2 regions of the Staphylococcus parequorum genome follow, and region 1 is predicted to be linked to the other one. Evidence: riboswitches for the same ligand, from Rfam matches in the RefSeq annotation. Region 1 holds a riboswitch; the other holds the start of a gene.
What was found. A riboswitch is a leader RNA that binds a small molecule or an ion and turns the genes downstream of it on or off. The one in region 1 is predicted to bind FMN.
Positions count from the first base shown of each region.

Region 2: it holds a riboswitch for FMN, as region 1 does, so the genes downstream of both, ribD (bifunctional diaminohydroxyphosphoribosylaminopyrimidine deaminase/5-amino-6-(5-phosphoribosylamino)uracil reductase RibD) here and AAA453_RS08410 (ECF transporter S component) in region 1, are expected to answer to the same signal.

Region 1 covers NZ_CP150682.1:1,727,317-1,735,629, reverse strand. The annotation lists gene ebpS (elastin-binding protein EbpS) at 1-919, opposite strand, end outside; gene AAA453_RS08425 (RecQ family ATP-dependent DNA helicase) at 1,068-2,447, opposite strand; gene AAA453_RS08420 (helix-turn-helix domain-containing protein) at 2,434-3,399, opposite strand; gene AAA453_RS08415 (ferredoxin) at 3,509-3,757, shown strand; gene AAA453_RS08410 (ECF transporter S component) at 4,006-4,551, opposite strand; FMN riboswitch at 4,617-4,752, opposite strand; gene AAA453_RS08405 (ATP-binding protein) at 4,987-6,762, opposite strand; gene AAA453_RS08400 (response regulator transcription factor) at 6,746-7,471, opposite strand; gene AAA453_RS08395 (pseudouridine synthase) at 7,605-8,313, opposite strand, start outside.
Region 2 covers NZ_CP150682.1:1,439,867-1,448,179, reverse strand. The annotation lists gene AAA453_RS07065 (proline dehydrogenase family protein) at 1-519, shown strand, start outside; gene ribH (6,7-dimethyl-8-ribityllumazine synthase) at 632-1,090, opposite strand; gene AAA453_RS07055 (bifunctional 3,4-dihydroxy-2-butanone-4-phosphate synthase/GTP cyclohydrolase II) at 1,103-2,284, opposite strand; gene ribE (riboflavin synthase) at 2,295-2,927, opposite strand; gene ribD (bifunctional diaminohydroxyphosphoribosylaminopyrimidine deaminase/5-amino-6-(5-phosphoribosylamino)uracil reductase RibD) at 2,934-3,977, opposite strand; FMN riboswitch at 4,138-4,271, opposite strand; gene AAA453_RS07040 (FAD/NAD(P)-binding protein) at 4,556-6,025, opposite strand; gene AAA453_RS07035 (osmoprotectant ABC transporter substrate-binding protein) at 6,202-7,128, shown strand; gene AAA453_RS07030 (N-acetylglucosaminidase) at 7,680-8,313, opposite strand, start outside.

The DNA of each region.
Region 1 (8,313 bases):
CTTGTGCTTCGTTTTCGCTGTGATTATCTTTATTGTCTTTGTTGCCTTTGTGCTTGCCAGCAGCATAAGCACCTGCACCAGTTGCAGCGGCACCTCCAGCTACAGCAGCGCCTTTTTTCTTAGAGTTATCTTTATCTTGCTCTTTTTTATCTTGATCTTCTATATCTTTTTCATTTTTATTCTGCTCGGTTGCTTTATTGTTATTATCTTGGTTGTTATCTTGCTTATGTTCATCTTTGTTATCACTATGCTTGCCAGCAGCATAAGCACCTGCACCAGTTGCGGCAGCGGCGCCTCCAGCTACAGCAGCACCTTTTTTCTTAGAACTATTATTATCATTTTCTGAATGCGAAGCATCATCTGATTTGTCTGCTTGTTCGTTATCAGAGTTGTTGATATTTTGTTCATTATCATTTAAGTCATTTTCTGAATCTTTATTATCATTGTGCTTTCCAGCAGCATAAGCACCTGCACCAGTTGCAGCAGTGCCACCAGCTACAGCAGCACCTTTCTTATTAGATTCATTATCTTTTTGTGATTCAATATTTTCATTGGAATCATTTTGGTTTTCTTTTGTATTTTGATTGTTTGTAGATCCAGGGTTTAAATCATTATTCTTCGAAGGATCTTTTGTTGAGTTATTATTATCTTGTGGTGATTGATTTTCGCCTTGAACTTCATCATTGTCATGTTCAGGCTGATTATCTGAATTTTGATTTGTAGCTGTGTCACGTCTGCGCTGTCTTCTTTGAGCGTTTCTAGGAGGGAATTGTTCGTCTGTCTTATCAGAAACTTCCTCTTTTACGTTGTCAACTGAACCGTTAACGGAATCCTTTGCATTGTCTTGATGTTCTTTTGGATCAATGGATTGACGATTTTTTTCAAAATCATCTTTAAAATTGTTGTTAGACAAATTCATCATCCTTCCTCGTTTTAATTTAAGTATATACTGTTATACCCTAAAAATAAGTAAATATGTATAACTTTTTATGCAAAAAATCACTATTAAACTAGTATATATGTAGTATTATAGCTTGTTTGAAAAAGTGAAGTAAAGTATTTGTCTATTATTTAAACAAATTTTGTATTTTTTCATTAAAATCCATTTTTCTTTTTACTTTTTTTCTATTAATTAAATTAATTACATTTAAATCAGAATCATTATCACAGCATTGATCAGGTCTTTTACTTAACGTTTCACCAAAGAATTCCATCATATAAGTGCGTCGACATTGGTCTAGGTTTTTGTATCCTAGCATACGTATATAACCTTGGCGTTTTCGTTGATAGGTCCTGTCAAATATCGTACGCAACTCAGTAAATGAGTAATAGCTATTTAATATTTCTAATATTTCAAATTTATCCGGAGTTACAAAGGCACCTACTTCAAAGGCATCTACATCCTCAGTGGTCATCATATCCGTAAATAATAGTGTTTCTAGTAAAAAACTATCGTCAGGTTGAAATAAACTAATTGCTTGACTGTCAGCCCCATCACGACCAGCACGACCAATTTCTTGCATGTAGTTTGATGGACTTGTTGATAAATGGTAATGAAAAATAGAACGTATATCTTTTTTATTAATGCCCATACCAAATGCACTAGTTGCCACGATGATAGGTATTTCATTATTTAAAAATTGATGCTGAACTGTGTGCCGTTCTTGATAAGATAAATCTCCATGATAAATACCTGTTAAAAATCCATAGTTATATATTTCTTTTGCTAAGGTTAGGCACACTTTTTTGGAAGAAACATATATAATTGTAGGTCCTGAATTTTCTAATGCTGGAAGTAACCATTTTAATTTAGCTTCATCGTCTGCGAAATTTTTATGTGTTAAAGAAATATTGTCTCTATTCATACTCGTTTTAATGACATGAAAAGATTTTTTAAACATATCATTTAAATCATAAGTTAAATAATTCGGTGCTGTTGCAGTCAGAGCAAGCACGGTTGCTGTCGGAAAACGTGCGATAATTTTACCTATAAGTGCATAGTGTGGTCTGAAATCATATCCCCATTCAGATAAGCAATGTGCTTCATCTAATACGACCATGCCGATATTCAAATTTTTAATGAGTTTGAAATTTTGCGGTTGGAGTATAAATTCTGGACTTAAATAGATAAATCGACTTTTTGTTAGTGATTCAATGTTTCTTTTTCTCTCATTTTCATCCATGCCTGAATGAATACAACAGACATGATGTTCACCATGTAATTTGAGTTGCATGACTTGATCATCCATCAAAGAAATGAGTGGTGAAATGATGAGAGTCGGTTGTTGACGTATGTATGTTGGTAATTGATAACAAAGACTTTTACCACTTCCTGTAGGTAAAATACCTAATGTATCTTCATTGTTCAATACACTTTCTATAATCTCTTGTTGACCAGGTTTAAAAGTCTCAAACCCGAACCACTTTTTTAGCTCATGTTGTAACATTGATTTCACCTCTCTCAATTCCAACGATAATCAATTTCAATTCAAAATAGCTGAGGTCAGAAAATATTTCTTTATAATTGCGTAGCCTCTCGCTACGATGTGAAATGTAATAAGTCATGAAATCAGTATAAGTTGAATGTGTTAAATAATCTTCATAATTCGATATGTAGCCTTTTATAAATAGCTCTAAAATATGATCATCTATCGTATTAGGTTTAACATTTTGTTGTGCAGCCAATTGTTCGAAGTTTAATCCATTTTGTAAACCTACGTAAGTTTGCTCTGTTTTATTTAATAATGATGGTAGCACAATCAGTTTATTTAACAGTGGATAGTTAGATTCGTGCTCAATCTCGTACATTAATGTGACTAAATCTGTAAATTCTAATTCAAATAAGTGTTCTTGTGGTATGTCTTCTATTAAACTAATTTGTTGTCGTGTATACATACTTTCTTCAAAACCTTGTAGGTAATAGTGAATATATATTGTGTTGTTTTTATTCAACATAGATTGGAATAATGTCGTAAGTTCTGCAATGAATTGGTCCTGTAATTGATTGCTTATAATTTCTTTATATACAAATTTAACTTGTTGGTGTACAGTACTATGTTGAGTAATAGGTACGAATTGATAGACCTTATGTTTAGTATTAGATAGGGTCTGAGTTAATAATTGTATGGCTTTAAATGTGTTAGTTAAACTATCAAACGTATGTCTCGGATGATTAGCGATATTTTGATAGCTATTATCTTGAGCATTAAATTGATTGAAATATCGCTCGAACGACTGATATTTCAAGTTAGGCATGCTGTGATATAATGACAAGAGTTGTTGACTACAGGCATCAAAAAAGGTTTGATGTGACTTTTTCCCTGTGATAATATTAAATATACTTTTTTCAGTTTTGTAATTGTGTGCATGTGTTTGTGCAAATTGGATTATATTATACATGTTTACTCCCTCATTCTATAAAACGAAAACATTTGAAAAATCTTAAAACAGTGACTACAATAATAATTGTGCTATTAGTGTAGCATTTTTGTCAAAGGAGGCGAAGAAATTGGCTAAATATACAATTGTTGATATGGATACATGCATTGCATGTGGTGCTTGTGGTGCCGCTGCCCCTGATATATATGACTATGATGATGAAGGTATTGCTTATGTGATACTAGATGACAACAAAGGTACAGCAGAGGTGCCGGAAGAATTATATGAGGATATGGAAGATGCGTTAGATGGTTGTCCTACTGATTCAATTAAAATTGAAGAAGAATCATTTGATGGAGATGCGTTAAAGTTTGAATAAAAGCAAGTTTAGTACCATAAAAGTAAGTATGCGATTTATACTTAATAATATATAATAAGCGTTTGTCTAAATATAGTGATTACTAACTATATTTACTAATGGCTACGTTTAAGGTTAGCGTGTTCACATTGCATGGAGCATGCTAATTTTTATGTCTAAAATGATTTTAAATTATGAATAGTTGATTTAATATATAAAAACAGGGCGATTTCTGTATTACTTTAATAGAAATCGCCCTGTTTTTATATTTATTTTGGTAATACATTTTTTAAACGTTTAAATAAAAGAATGAACACTATAGAAATAATAGCGCCTTTAATAATGTTGAATGGAATAACACCAGATACAATGACAATCTTAACGTTTTCTACAACATTAGATAAATTCATAATCATGCCATATAAAGGTAACAACACAAAGTAGTTCAAGATACTTAGAATAATTGTCATTACAATAGTTGCTACAGTAAAACCTATAATCTGTGATTTAAGGTTATATTTGTTTTTAGTAACATAATAAGCTGTTAGTAAAAAACTGGATGCTGCTAAAAAGTTAGCAACTGGACCTACTGGATCTCCAAGATTAAATAAAAAGTTTAATAAATTTTTTATAAATTCTACAATGATACCAGCGAGCGGTCCGAGTGTGAATGTAGCTAATAATGCGGGCACATCACTAAAGTCTAAAGTTAAATAAGGCGGTAAAAATGGTATTGGAAATTTTATAAACATCAATATAAAAGAAACCGCACTTAACATACTTATCGTAATAAGTCGTTTTGTTTGTTGTTGCATATTAAATTATCTCCTTCCATTCATCTTTCATCGAATAGGAGGATTTAACAGCACAACAAATAACCCTCCATCTTCTCCCATCCAGACTTTACTGTCGGCTCTAGATTTTCACTAGATCAGCCATTTATTTAAATGAAAATAAATGGGTCGCAGGCTTTAATTACTGCCGGTTGGGAATTACACCCTACCCCGAAGATGAATATCTTAAATTTTTATAAATATATCATAGCTTATTACTCAGGTAAAAACAATACTATTGCTCTAAATATGCTAAAAAGGGAGTAAAAGCGACTAAATTAAAGAAAACCTACACTTTTTAGTGAGTCTGCAAGCATAATTGATAATAAAGACCGGCGAAATAACAATAATGATTTCGCCGGTCTTTATATTAATGTTTGATTAGTTTAATTGAAGCAGTAACCACTCAACTATTTTCTATAACATCTCATTATTAGTTAACTTTGGTAATTTGACAATAAATGTTGTTCCTTTACCTAGTTTACTTTTAACGTCAATACTGCCACCATGTTCATCTATAATCATTCGACATATAAATAAACCTAGACCTGTACCTTGTTTACCACGTTTACGCGAGGAATCAACTTTATAAAAACGTTCAAACACTTGTTGTAGATGCTCTGGCGCAATACCAGAGCCCGTGTCTGTAATATATAATATGTTTTCTGTCTCTGTTTCCCCATAACTGATAGTGATGGCATCTCCTGCTTCGGTATACCTTGTTGCATTGTCTATCAAATTAGTTAAGACTTGTTCAATTCGATCTAAATCATAATACCACAGCTGTTCGTGCGTATTTGGATTTAAATTGATGCTTAAACCTAAACTCTCTGCATGACTTTGATATTTTTGTTGCATTTTATTTAGCAATGTATCAATTGGCTGAACAGATTTTTCTACCGTTAGCCCCTCAGCATCCATACGTGCAACACTGAGAAGCTCATTTACAAGTCGATTTAAGCGTTTAGTTTCATCTAGTACAATAGATAGTGATTCATGTATTTCATCGGGCTCTGTGACGATGCCGTCCACTATAGACTCAGTATAGCCTTGTAGTAATGAAATAGGCGTACGTAATTCATGTGAAACATTAGCAATAAAATCTTTTTTCATTTGGTCTATGTTATGTTCGTTTGTCATATCACGAATAATAGCTACGATACCACTACGACCATCTGGTTGAATTTGATCAATATAACTCGTTATTATTACTAAATAACGCGTATTTATTTCATATTCTTCAAATTGTGTTTGCTTGTTTTTGAAAGTACGTTCATTTTGTTTATCAAGCTTTTTGAGTTCATGATCACCAAGTATTTGAAGTGTGTTTTGAGCCATTTTATTAGAAATTATAATTTCTTTTTTATCATTGTATCCCAATACACCTTCAATCATAGAATTGATTAAACTATCACGAATATTTTTTGAAGATGACAAGGCATCTATATGTTGTTGAATTTCAGAACTCATCGTATTAAACGTACGAGATAATTCACCAATTTCATCGCGCGTATTTACAGGTACGACTTGAGCATAATCTCCTTTAGAAACTTTCAAGGCCTGTGTCCGTAAATTTCGTAACGGTTTTGTTATACGAGATGATAAGAAAAAGGCAAAAACGGTTGTAATTGCTAAGAAGATAATAGCGATAATTAAAATAATAACTGTAATTACGTTATTGGTTTCTTCAATCGTTTTTAAATCTTGATAGATAAATACGCCACTGTAGTTATTATTTCGATTATTATCTTGCTCAGTCAAGTTTTTAGCAGGATAACCAATTAACACATAAGTCCGCTGTTGCCCATTGATTTTGACAGTAACGTGTTCTGAAATTTGTTTTCCTTTATCAAACACTTGGTTATAATCTTTATTGTTTTTAATTTCTTTAAACATCTTGTCTTTAATTTTATCTTTATGTTGGCTCACCATATGCTTATCATTCATAATAATAAGCCCATCTGGGTTTTCTATCAATTTACGACTGTATTCAATAGCTGTAGTTTTATCATCTGCACTTTCCACCAATTGACTGATACGCTGTGCATCTTTGAGTAATGAATCTTCGGTTTCTTGCGTAAAATAGGACTGAATAAATGTTATGAGTGCAGCACTTAGTAAAATTAAAACTGTCGTTACTATTAAAATAATAGTTAACCACAGTTTTATTACTACATTATTTAGCCGATTCATCATTGGACTTAACCTCGAATTTATAACCAACACCCCAAACAGTTTGAATCATTTGAGCTGCTGCATCAGATACTCGATTTAACTTTTCTCTTAAACGTTTAACGTGAGTATCTACAGTACGCAAGTCGCCGTAGAATTCATAATGCCATACTTCTTTTAGAAGCTGTTCTCGATCAAAGACTTTGTTAGGTGTTTTAGCTAGAAATATTAACAACTCATATTCTTTTGGTGTTAAATTAACTTGGTTATTATCTGCTAATACTCTGTGTGCATCGTTGTCAATGACAAGGTGGTCAAATTCAATTAAATCACGCGCATGAGGTTCACTTTGTTCTGTATGCGCTACTTGTGTACGTCTTAACAACGCTTTGACGCGCAATACCACTTCACGAGGAGAAAATGGTTTCACGATATAATCGTCTGCACCAGATTCGAATCCTTCTACCCTATTTGTTTCTTCACCTTTAGCAGTCAACATAATAATTGGTGTTTCTTTGTGTTCTCTGAGACGTGAAGCAACAGTGATACCATCCATTTCTGGAAGCATAAGGTCTAATAAAATACATGAATAATCATGTTCCATCGCCATTTTATACGCTTCATTACCATCACTTGCTTCATGTATCTCAAAAGATTCTCTTTCAAGGTATAATTTTAATAATCTTCTGATTCGATCTTCATCATCTACGATAAGTATTTCATTTGACATACATATGTACCTCCCACACTGCTAACTTTCAATTTAATCACATTATATCATACGTTTAATAGGAAAAGTGATTACGAAGAAAAAGATTGTGAAACTTTTCTCATGATTTAAATTAAACTAAACGTAATAACAATTATTTACCATGTTCTGCAAGTTGACGCATCACTTTTACTTCATGAGGTGTTAAGACTCTGCCTTCACCTGCATTAAGCCCTTTTAGGTTAAGTGGACCAACTTCAATGCGTTGTAATTTTGTAACTTCGTGACCAAAATGTTCAAACATGCGACGGACTTGTCTATTGCGTCCTTCTGTAATTGTAATTTCAACAAGTGTTGAATTTTTATCTTTATCTTGATTCTTTACTTTTACAGTAGCTGGTTGTGTATGGCCATCTTCTAGTTCAACACCATGTTCTAAAGCTTTAACTTCTTCACGCATTAAATAGCCTTTTAATTTAACAACATATTTTTTCTTAATTTTATAACTCGGATGTGTCATTAAATTAGTGAATTCGCCGTCGTTAGTTAATAAAAGTAAACCTGAAGTATCATAATCTAAACGACCCACTGGATAAATTCTTGTTTTAATTTGTTTAAAGTAATCTGTAACCACTTTTCTACCTCTATCGTCCGATACACTAGTGATAACTTGTGCTGGTTTATAAAATAAAATATATAGTTTATCTTGTTGTTCTAATTTAATGCCCTCAACTTCAATTGTATCCGACGGTTTAACTTTCGTACCTAACTCTGTTACTACTGAGCCATTAACTAAGACTTTGCCTTCTGTGATTAATGTTTCTGCTTTTCTACGTGACGTGTGACCACTGTTTGCAATACGT
Region 2 (8,313 bases), 290 kb from region 1:
GGTTATTTATATGAAGCTGATACACTTGTAGAAAAATATCCGGAATTACGATTGCGCATGGTTAAAGGCGCATATAAAGAAATTGATACAATAGCTTATCAAACTAAAGAAGACATTGACGAAAATTACATACGTTTAATTGAAAAAAGACTATTAAACGCTAAAAATGTAACTTCAATTGCCACTCATGATGATAAAGTTATTACACATATAAAACAATTTATCAAAGATAATAATATTGAAAAAAATCAGTACGAATTTCAAATGTTATATGGTTTCCGTACTGATTTAGCAGAGAAAATAGCTGGTGAAGGTAACAATTTCTGTATTTATGTACCATATGGGGATGATTGGTTTAGTTACTTTATGAGACGACTAGCTGAACGACCTCAAAATTTAAATTTAATGTTTAAAGAGTTAATGAAACCCGAAGTAATGAAAAAAGCGGGTATCGTTACAGGTGTAGTTGCAGCCTTTGGAGCAGCTAGTGCTTTAGTATATCGTCTTTTAAAAAAATAATCTTTAACAAAAAAGAATTGGACAATAACGATTTCGTTAAGTCCAATTCTTTTTATTTTAGTAGAAACACCTATAGCCTTTATAAAAAAGTTAGTGCTTCAGTCTGGTTCTATTATATTTCTTTTAATAAATTAGCCATTTCTATTGCACTAATTGCTGCATCTGCACCTTTATTACCTGCTTTTGTGCCGGCACGTTCTATTGCTTGTTCAATATTTTCAGTTGTCACAACACCGAAGATAACTGGTGTATCAGCAATATCATTTGCCTTAGAAACACCTTTCGCCACTTCATTACAAACATAATCATAATGAGAAGTAGATCCTCTTATTACACAACCTAAAGTGATTACAGCATCATATTCACCTTTTTGAGCTAATTTTTTAGCTACTAATGGAATTTCAAATGCACCTGGTACATATGCTACATCAATGTTTTCTTTCGGTACTTCATGTCGCACTAAAGTATCTTTAGCCCCGTCCAATAAACGATTTGTAATAAAATCATTAAACCTACTTACCACAATTGCTACTTTTAAATCTGAACCTATTAATTTACCTTCAAAATTCATCTTATTGCCCTCCTATATTAAATGACCCATTTTTTCTTTTTTTGTATCCATATAATCTTGATTAAATTTATTTGTTGGAACTACTAGCTCAATTCTTTTCGCAATATTTACACCATAAGTTTCTAGACTTTCGAATTTTTTGGGATTATTGCTTAACAAATTCACGCTTTCAATACCAAAATACTTTAAAATTTTTGCGGCGTCTTTATAATCTCTCAAATCTTCGTCGAAACCTAAAGCAATATTAGCTGTCACAGTATCATAACCTTGTTCAATAAGTTCATATGCTTTTAACTTATTAATTAAACCAATACCTCTACCTTCTTGAGGTAAATATAAAATAATGCCACCATGTTCACTTATATATTTCATAGAAGCTTCAAGTTGTTCTCCACAATCACATCTTTGACTATGAAAAATATCTCCTGTCAGACAAGAAGAATGAATACGCACATTCTCAGTTTTCTTTATGTCTCCACTTACAATCGCCACAAGTTCTTCGTCACTCGTCTGTGAAGTAAAACCATACATATCAAACTTACCATGTTTAGTAGGCATTTTTACTTTTGCTTTTGCTTCTAACTTAGATGTGAGTGATTTTCTATATGTTTCTAAATCTTCAATAGAAATCATTACAAGCTCATGCTTTTCCTTAAATGCTTCTAATTCTTCACCTTTAGCCATTGAACCATCTTCATTCATAATTTCACAAATTAATGCTGCTGGCTTTGCTCCTGTTAGTTTTGCTAAATCTACAGATGCTTCTGTATGACCACGTCTTTCTAACACACCATTATCTTGTGCAATTAACGGAAATAAGTGACCTGGTTTATTAAAATCACTAGCTGTTGCATTTTCTTCTATCAACGCTTTTGCTGTCATTGTTCTTTCTCCAGCACTAATACCTGTCGTCGTATTAATATGATCGACACTCACAGTAAACTCTGTACCATAAACATCAGAGTTATGACTCACCATTGGATTGAGTTCTAATTTTCTGGCTATATCTTTGCTAATTGGTGCACAGATGAGTCCTCTACCATATTTCGCCATGAAATTAACGGTATTATCTTGCATCCATTCTGTCACAGCTACTAGGTCGCCTTCGTTCTCTCTGTTTTCATCATCAACGACCACAATACTTTTACCTTTTTTAAGCTCCGCAAGCGCTGTATCTATACTATCTAATTTCATACTACCCCTCCTAAAATCCAAATGCTCTAAGTTTTTCGGTGCTTAATCCTGATTCATTATTACTGACAATTCTCTCTACATATTTGAATAACATATCAGTTTCAATATGGACCGGATCGCCTACACGTTTTTGATTTAAAATAGTGGATCTTCGCGTTTCAGGAATGAGATGAATGTCGAATTCAGCATCTTTTAATTGAAAAATAGTTAAACTTACGCCATCTACAGTTATGGATCCTTGTGGCACCATTTGTTTAATAAGTGTAGTAGTAGGCTTTATTGTTACAATTTTAGAATTATCTGATGCTTGTATACGTGTAATCTTAGCTACTTCATCTACATGCCCGAGCACAAAGTGCCCTCCAAAACGACCTTGACCACTCATCGCTCTTTCTAAATTCACTTCTGCAGATTGGTTTAAATGATTTAGATAAGTCTTATTTTCTGTACCTTTAATTACTTGTACTGAAAACGAATGCTTATTAAAATCAACAACAGTTAAACATGCGCCATTCACACTTATAGAATCTCCTATATGCATGTCTGATAAGATGGTCTCGCAATCAATTGTTAAGTTAACTACAGATTGTTGTGTCGTTATTTTTTTAATCGTGCCTATTTCTTCAACAATACCGGTAAACATGATTATTCACTTCTTTCGCAACTCTAATTTAATGTTTTGCTCAAGCATTTGGGAATTAACAATTTCGAATTGTGGTACTTCTGATAATCTAAAAATGTTTTTAGTTTGATAAAATTGATAATTACCAGAACCACCTATAATTTTCGGGGCATAATATAAGATAAGTTCATTCGTATATTGAGATTGTAGAAATGCTGAAGATACGGTTGGACCCGCTTCTACTAACAATTTCCCAATTCCCTTTTGATATAAATCTATTAAAATATTTTCAATTGAACAATCAGTTAAAATAATAATTTCTACATGTTCAATATCTGTTTTCAAGTTTTTATTTTGTGTATAAATCCAAATAGGTGTATTAGCATTTTTAAACATGTCTAATTCAAAATCAATTTGGCCTGATTGCGATAAAATCACTTTTATTGGATGCTTACCTTCCTCAATTCGTGTTGTATATTGAGGGTTATCTGCATCTAACGTGCCTCTACCTGTAAGTACAGCATCATGCGTATGACGTAAGTTGAATACATCATGCTTAACGGCTGTATTCGTAATCCATTTACTTTCACCTTCATCAGTGGCCTGTTTACCGTCTAAACTACAAGCTACTTTAACTGTCACTTCAGGAACCTCTTTACTTTTGCTTATAAAGAAGTCTTTGTACAAGTGTTCTGCTTCTGCATTATGACGAAATTCAACTTCTACTCCTGCATGTTGTAATATTTCGTCACCGTTAGACGCTAAAGTCGTATCTTTTACAGCATATATGACTTTCTTTATGCCAAAATCAATAATTTTATTTACACAAGGTGGCGTTGAACCAAAATGTGTACATGGCTCTAATGAGATAAAAATGGTACCATCTTTAGCTTCATCTTGTGCCATATCTAACGCTTGTACTTCAGCATGTTTATCGCCCTTTTTTAAGTGTGCGCCCATCCCTACGATTCGGCCGTCTTTAACAACTACCGCGCCTACAGGTGGGTTTACACCCGTTTGACCATTGACCATTTTTGCTAATTGGATTGCATAATTTAAATATTGACTCACGTTATCACCTCTAAATAATAAAAAAACACCTGAAATAAAATATTTCAGGTGTGGGATATATTGATATAACATCATTAGCTTCAAGTTAAATACACTTATCCATTTTCAAACATAAGTGTATGCCAAATAAACACTTAAAAAGTGTCGTTTTTGTTATACTTCATTCTTTCTCCCATCCAGACTTTACTGTCGGCTCTAGAATCTCACTAGATCAGCCACATTTGAATAATCAAATGCAGGTCGCAGGCTTTGTTTACTGCCGGTTGGGAATTTCACCCTGCCCCGAAAGAATATCTATGAAATTGTAATTAATGATTGAGTCAAGTAACTCTTACTAAGTTACACCAATATCGTACTACATTTTAGGCAGAATGACAATTCATATTATCTAAGTCGGCTTTATTTTTAACGTATTATTATTATTAAAATGCTTTAAATACTAATAAGAAAAGCTTTTTACTTAAATTAATGAAAAAATAAATTAATTTTTATTATGACTTTTATAACCTTAATAATCTAGTTATCATTTAACAGATTAACCTCTCGAAACCATACAGTTAATGTTTTTATTTTTGTAATTACTTATTCGGTAATAACTGATTTACTATGCTAACTGCTTGTTTAACTATCATTGCTACACCATTTCGAGACTGATTGATTCCATTTGTTAATTGACCTAATGCGTACATGTGTTTAAGTGTTCCATAACGAGGGCTTATAATTTGATTTGTTTCAGCAATAATTTGAATACCACCAAGTGGATGCGCTTGTACAACCTGTCTATTTTCAAGATTCAAAACCAATTGATCATCACTATCAAGATCTGAAAGTTGTGTTTTTGAACCAGTTGCGTTGATTACGACATCAAATTTATGGTTTGCCTCTGTTTCATTTTTATATTTGAAACAAAATTGACTTGCTTCATATTGAACATCCTCTAGACCACTTTTAATTTCAATAGTCCCATTTTTGATATGATCTATAATTAATCGAGCTGTGCGTGGAGGCATTGGATTAGAATTATCCTTTAATATAGATTGGTAATCTTTTAAAAATTGTTTTTGATCTTCCCTACTGAAACTATTCCAAATCCAATTTAAATTCTCTTTTACTAATTCAAGTATACTTTGGAATGCCCCTAATTCAGTTGCGTGTTCTAAATCATATGTTAAATCCTTCACAGGGTCATTTTGTCTACGGTGCACTAATTTTTCAATTGCAATATCATAATATGCACAATCTTTCATAAATAAAGTTAGTGCTTTTTCTAAAGGTACGTTTCCAAAATTTTCGTTCTTTATTGCATTAAAATTTTCTGGTGTTAAGTATTTAAATTCAATGTCAGGCATTTCGCCTCTCACGCTTGGCAATTGACCTTTGCGACTTGTTATAGTAATTGGTAATTTAGGATGATGTGCAGTAACATAACGAATTACATCTAAAGATGCTAAACCTGTGCCAATGATCGCAATTCTGTCAGTATCCTTCACATCATCTAACGTATTATAAGTTGGATATGGTGTGTGAATATATCCTTTTTTTCCTTTCAAATGGTATGGATCATGGTATGACAGTGTACCAATCGTTAAAAATACAGCATCATACTTTTGACAATTCGACATGTCTTTCGACGTACAAACATAATATTTAACATCCGTTTGACCTACATCAGCCTCAATGAAAACTTCTGACACTTCTTCTTTAATCATCTGGACATTTTCAAATTGCTGATTATATTTTTCTAAAAAATCTTTCATATAATGACCAAATATAAACCTTGGTAAATACTCCGGATTAGAAAACTTAAATATCGATTGTGATTTGTACCATTCGTAAAATTCACCTTGATTATCTAAATTTAAAGACATTTGTTTCGCAGGCATATTGATTAATAATTGATCACTGTCATTTTGAAAAGGTACACCTTGCCCCATATTTTTAGGATTATCGTACATGTCTATATTCATTGTTGCAAAATTATCATGTTTCACTAATTCCTTTAGCAAGCTTACACCCGCTGTGCCCATTCCTATGATAGCTATTCGCATTGTACACATCCTTATTAAATTTATTTATATTCATTATAGCAATGATTAACCTTATATTACATGCTAATGTATTCAACTACCGTACAATTTAGCGTTGTTATAATATTTTGATAAATATGTTAATATTAATATATTGAAAAAATATTATTTCTGTACTTATTTTAAGGAGCTAGACAATGAAATTTTTAAAACATTTATTATTTTTAATTATAGCAAGTACAATATTATTATCCGGTTGTGGATTGCCAGGACTTGGTGGAAGTCAATCAAAGAACGAGATTAAAGTTTCAGCTTTGGCTACGAGTGAGTCTCAAATCATGGCATATATGATCATAGATCTTATCGAACATGATACAAAAGGTAAAACTAAAGGTTCAATCATTAATAACTTAGGCTCAGCTACAATCCAGCATAATGCGCTAATGAATAACGATGCTGATATTTCGAGCACGCGATATACTGGGACAGATTTAGTGGGTGTCCTTGAGTCTGAACCCGTTACTGACCCTAAAAAAGCGATGGCTTTAACTAAAAAATTGTTTCAGCAAAAATTTAATCAGACCTTTTTTGATTCATATGGTTTTGAAAATACCTTTGCCTTTATGGTAACCAAAGAAACTGCTGAAAAATATGATTTACATACTGTTTCAGATTTAGAAAAAGTAAAAGATCAAGTAGATGTAGGCACAGATACCACTTGGATTAAACGTGGGGGCGATGGTTATGCACCTTTCCAAGCACATTATGGCTTTGCTTTTGATTCTATTAAACCGATGCAAATCGGACTCGTTTACGATGCTTTGAAAAGTAAAAAATTAGATGTTGCACTAGGCTATACGACTGATGGTAGAATTGCAGCTTATGATTTAGTAGTACTTGAAGATGATAAAAAGTTCTTCCCAACATATGATGCAAGTGCTGTAGCACCAAATAAACTTTTAAAAGAACAACCAGAAGTTAAGAAAGCACTTAATAAATTGAACGATAAAATAAGTACGGAGCAAATGCAAAAATTAAATTATGAAGCAGATGGAGAAGGCAAAGAGCCCGCAGTTGTTGCAGAAGAATTTTTAAAAGAGCACAATTACTTTGAAAAAGAATAATGCTCAGTATATACACCTGTATGTAGTTATTGATGTATCTTCACACCCATTTAATGTTAATATGTTGGCATAGATTAGGATGTGATAATATGAAATTTACTATAAAAGTGTTTATATCAGCGCTCATGTTCTTCATTCTTATAAGCAAAAAAAACAAAGTAGAATAATAAAAAAGAGTTTCCAAAATTGGAGACTCTTTTTTTATATAAATTATGAAATTAATAAATAAAGCTTACTTCAAGAGAATAATATCAATTAAAAAATAGGATTTATAGATGCTCTGCCATTATCAATTGATTGATTCAACATAATAAACACCATCACTGTTTAATTTATAAATATTAAAATATTGGCAGTAATTTGGGCCGACGCCTGACTCGTTAATAAATCACTAGCTGAAGACTACAGGCTAAGGCAGTGCCAGCGGAAAGCATGCACAAAAAAACTGCCAACAAAATCAGAGGCTTTGTTGGCAGTCTGAAACCAACTGCTTTTATAGCAATTGGTATTCTTCGTTCTATTGTATTAGAAATAATATTTCAAATACTTATCTAATTTTTGTGCTTTTCATCATCTTTATAAACAAAATATTTATAATATTTACCTTCTGTTTTCATATCTTCATAGAAATGAGCCATTAAAGTCGCATTACTTTCAGCCCATTTAATGTCTGTAGCGTATTGGTGTTCTCCTGGATTTTTAGGATTCCATCTCATACTATAAAGCGTGTTTTGATCTTCATTAGATAGAAAGTGATCATGAATGAAGTTAGCCCCACCACTAATTGCTTTTTGTGGTGTGTCCCAGCCATGTTTTTTAGCATATTCTGAACCTGTTTTAATCGGATCTTCATCAAGTGCACCTACACCAAAGAAGTTATAATATTTTTTACCATCAATTTCTACACCACTTGCAAGCTCACTTTTAGCAGAGCCTGTTTCAAGTAACGCATGTGAAATTAAATAAACTTCATTGACGTGCTTATCCTGTGCTGCTTTTATAAAATCATCTGAATGCTCTAACAACGTAGGGTTATCTATGAGCATGCGTTTTATTCTATTTTCATCAATACCTTGATACTTATCTAATTCTAAAAATTGGTATTTTTGCGTATCACTTTCAATAAATTCACTACTGTTCATCGCAGCTTTTATCTCAGTAGATGACGCATCTCTCCATGTTTTA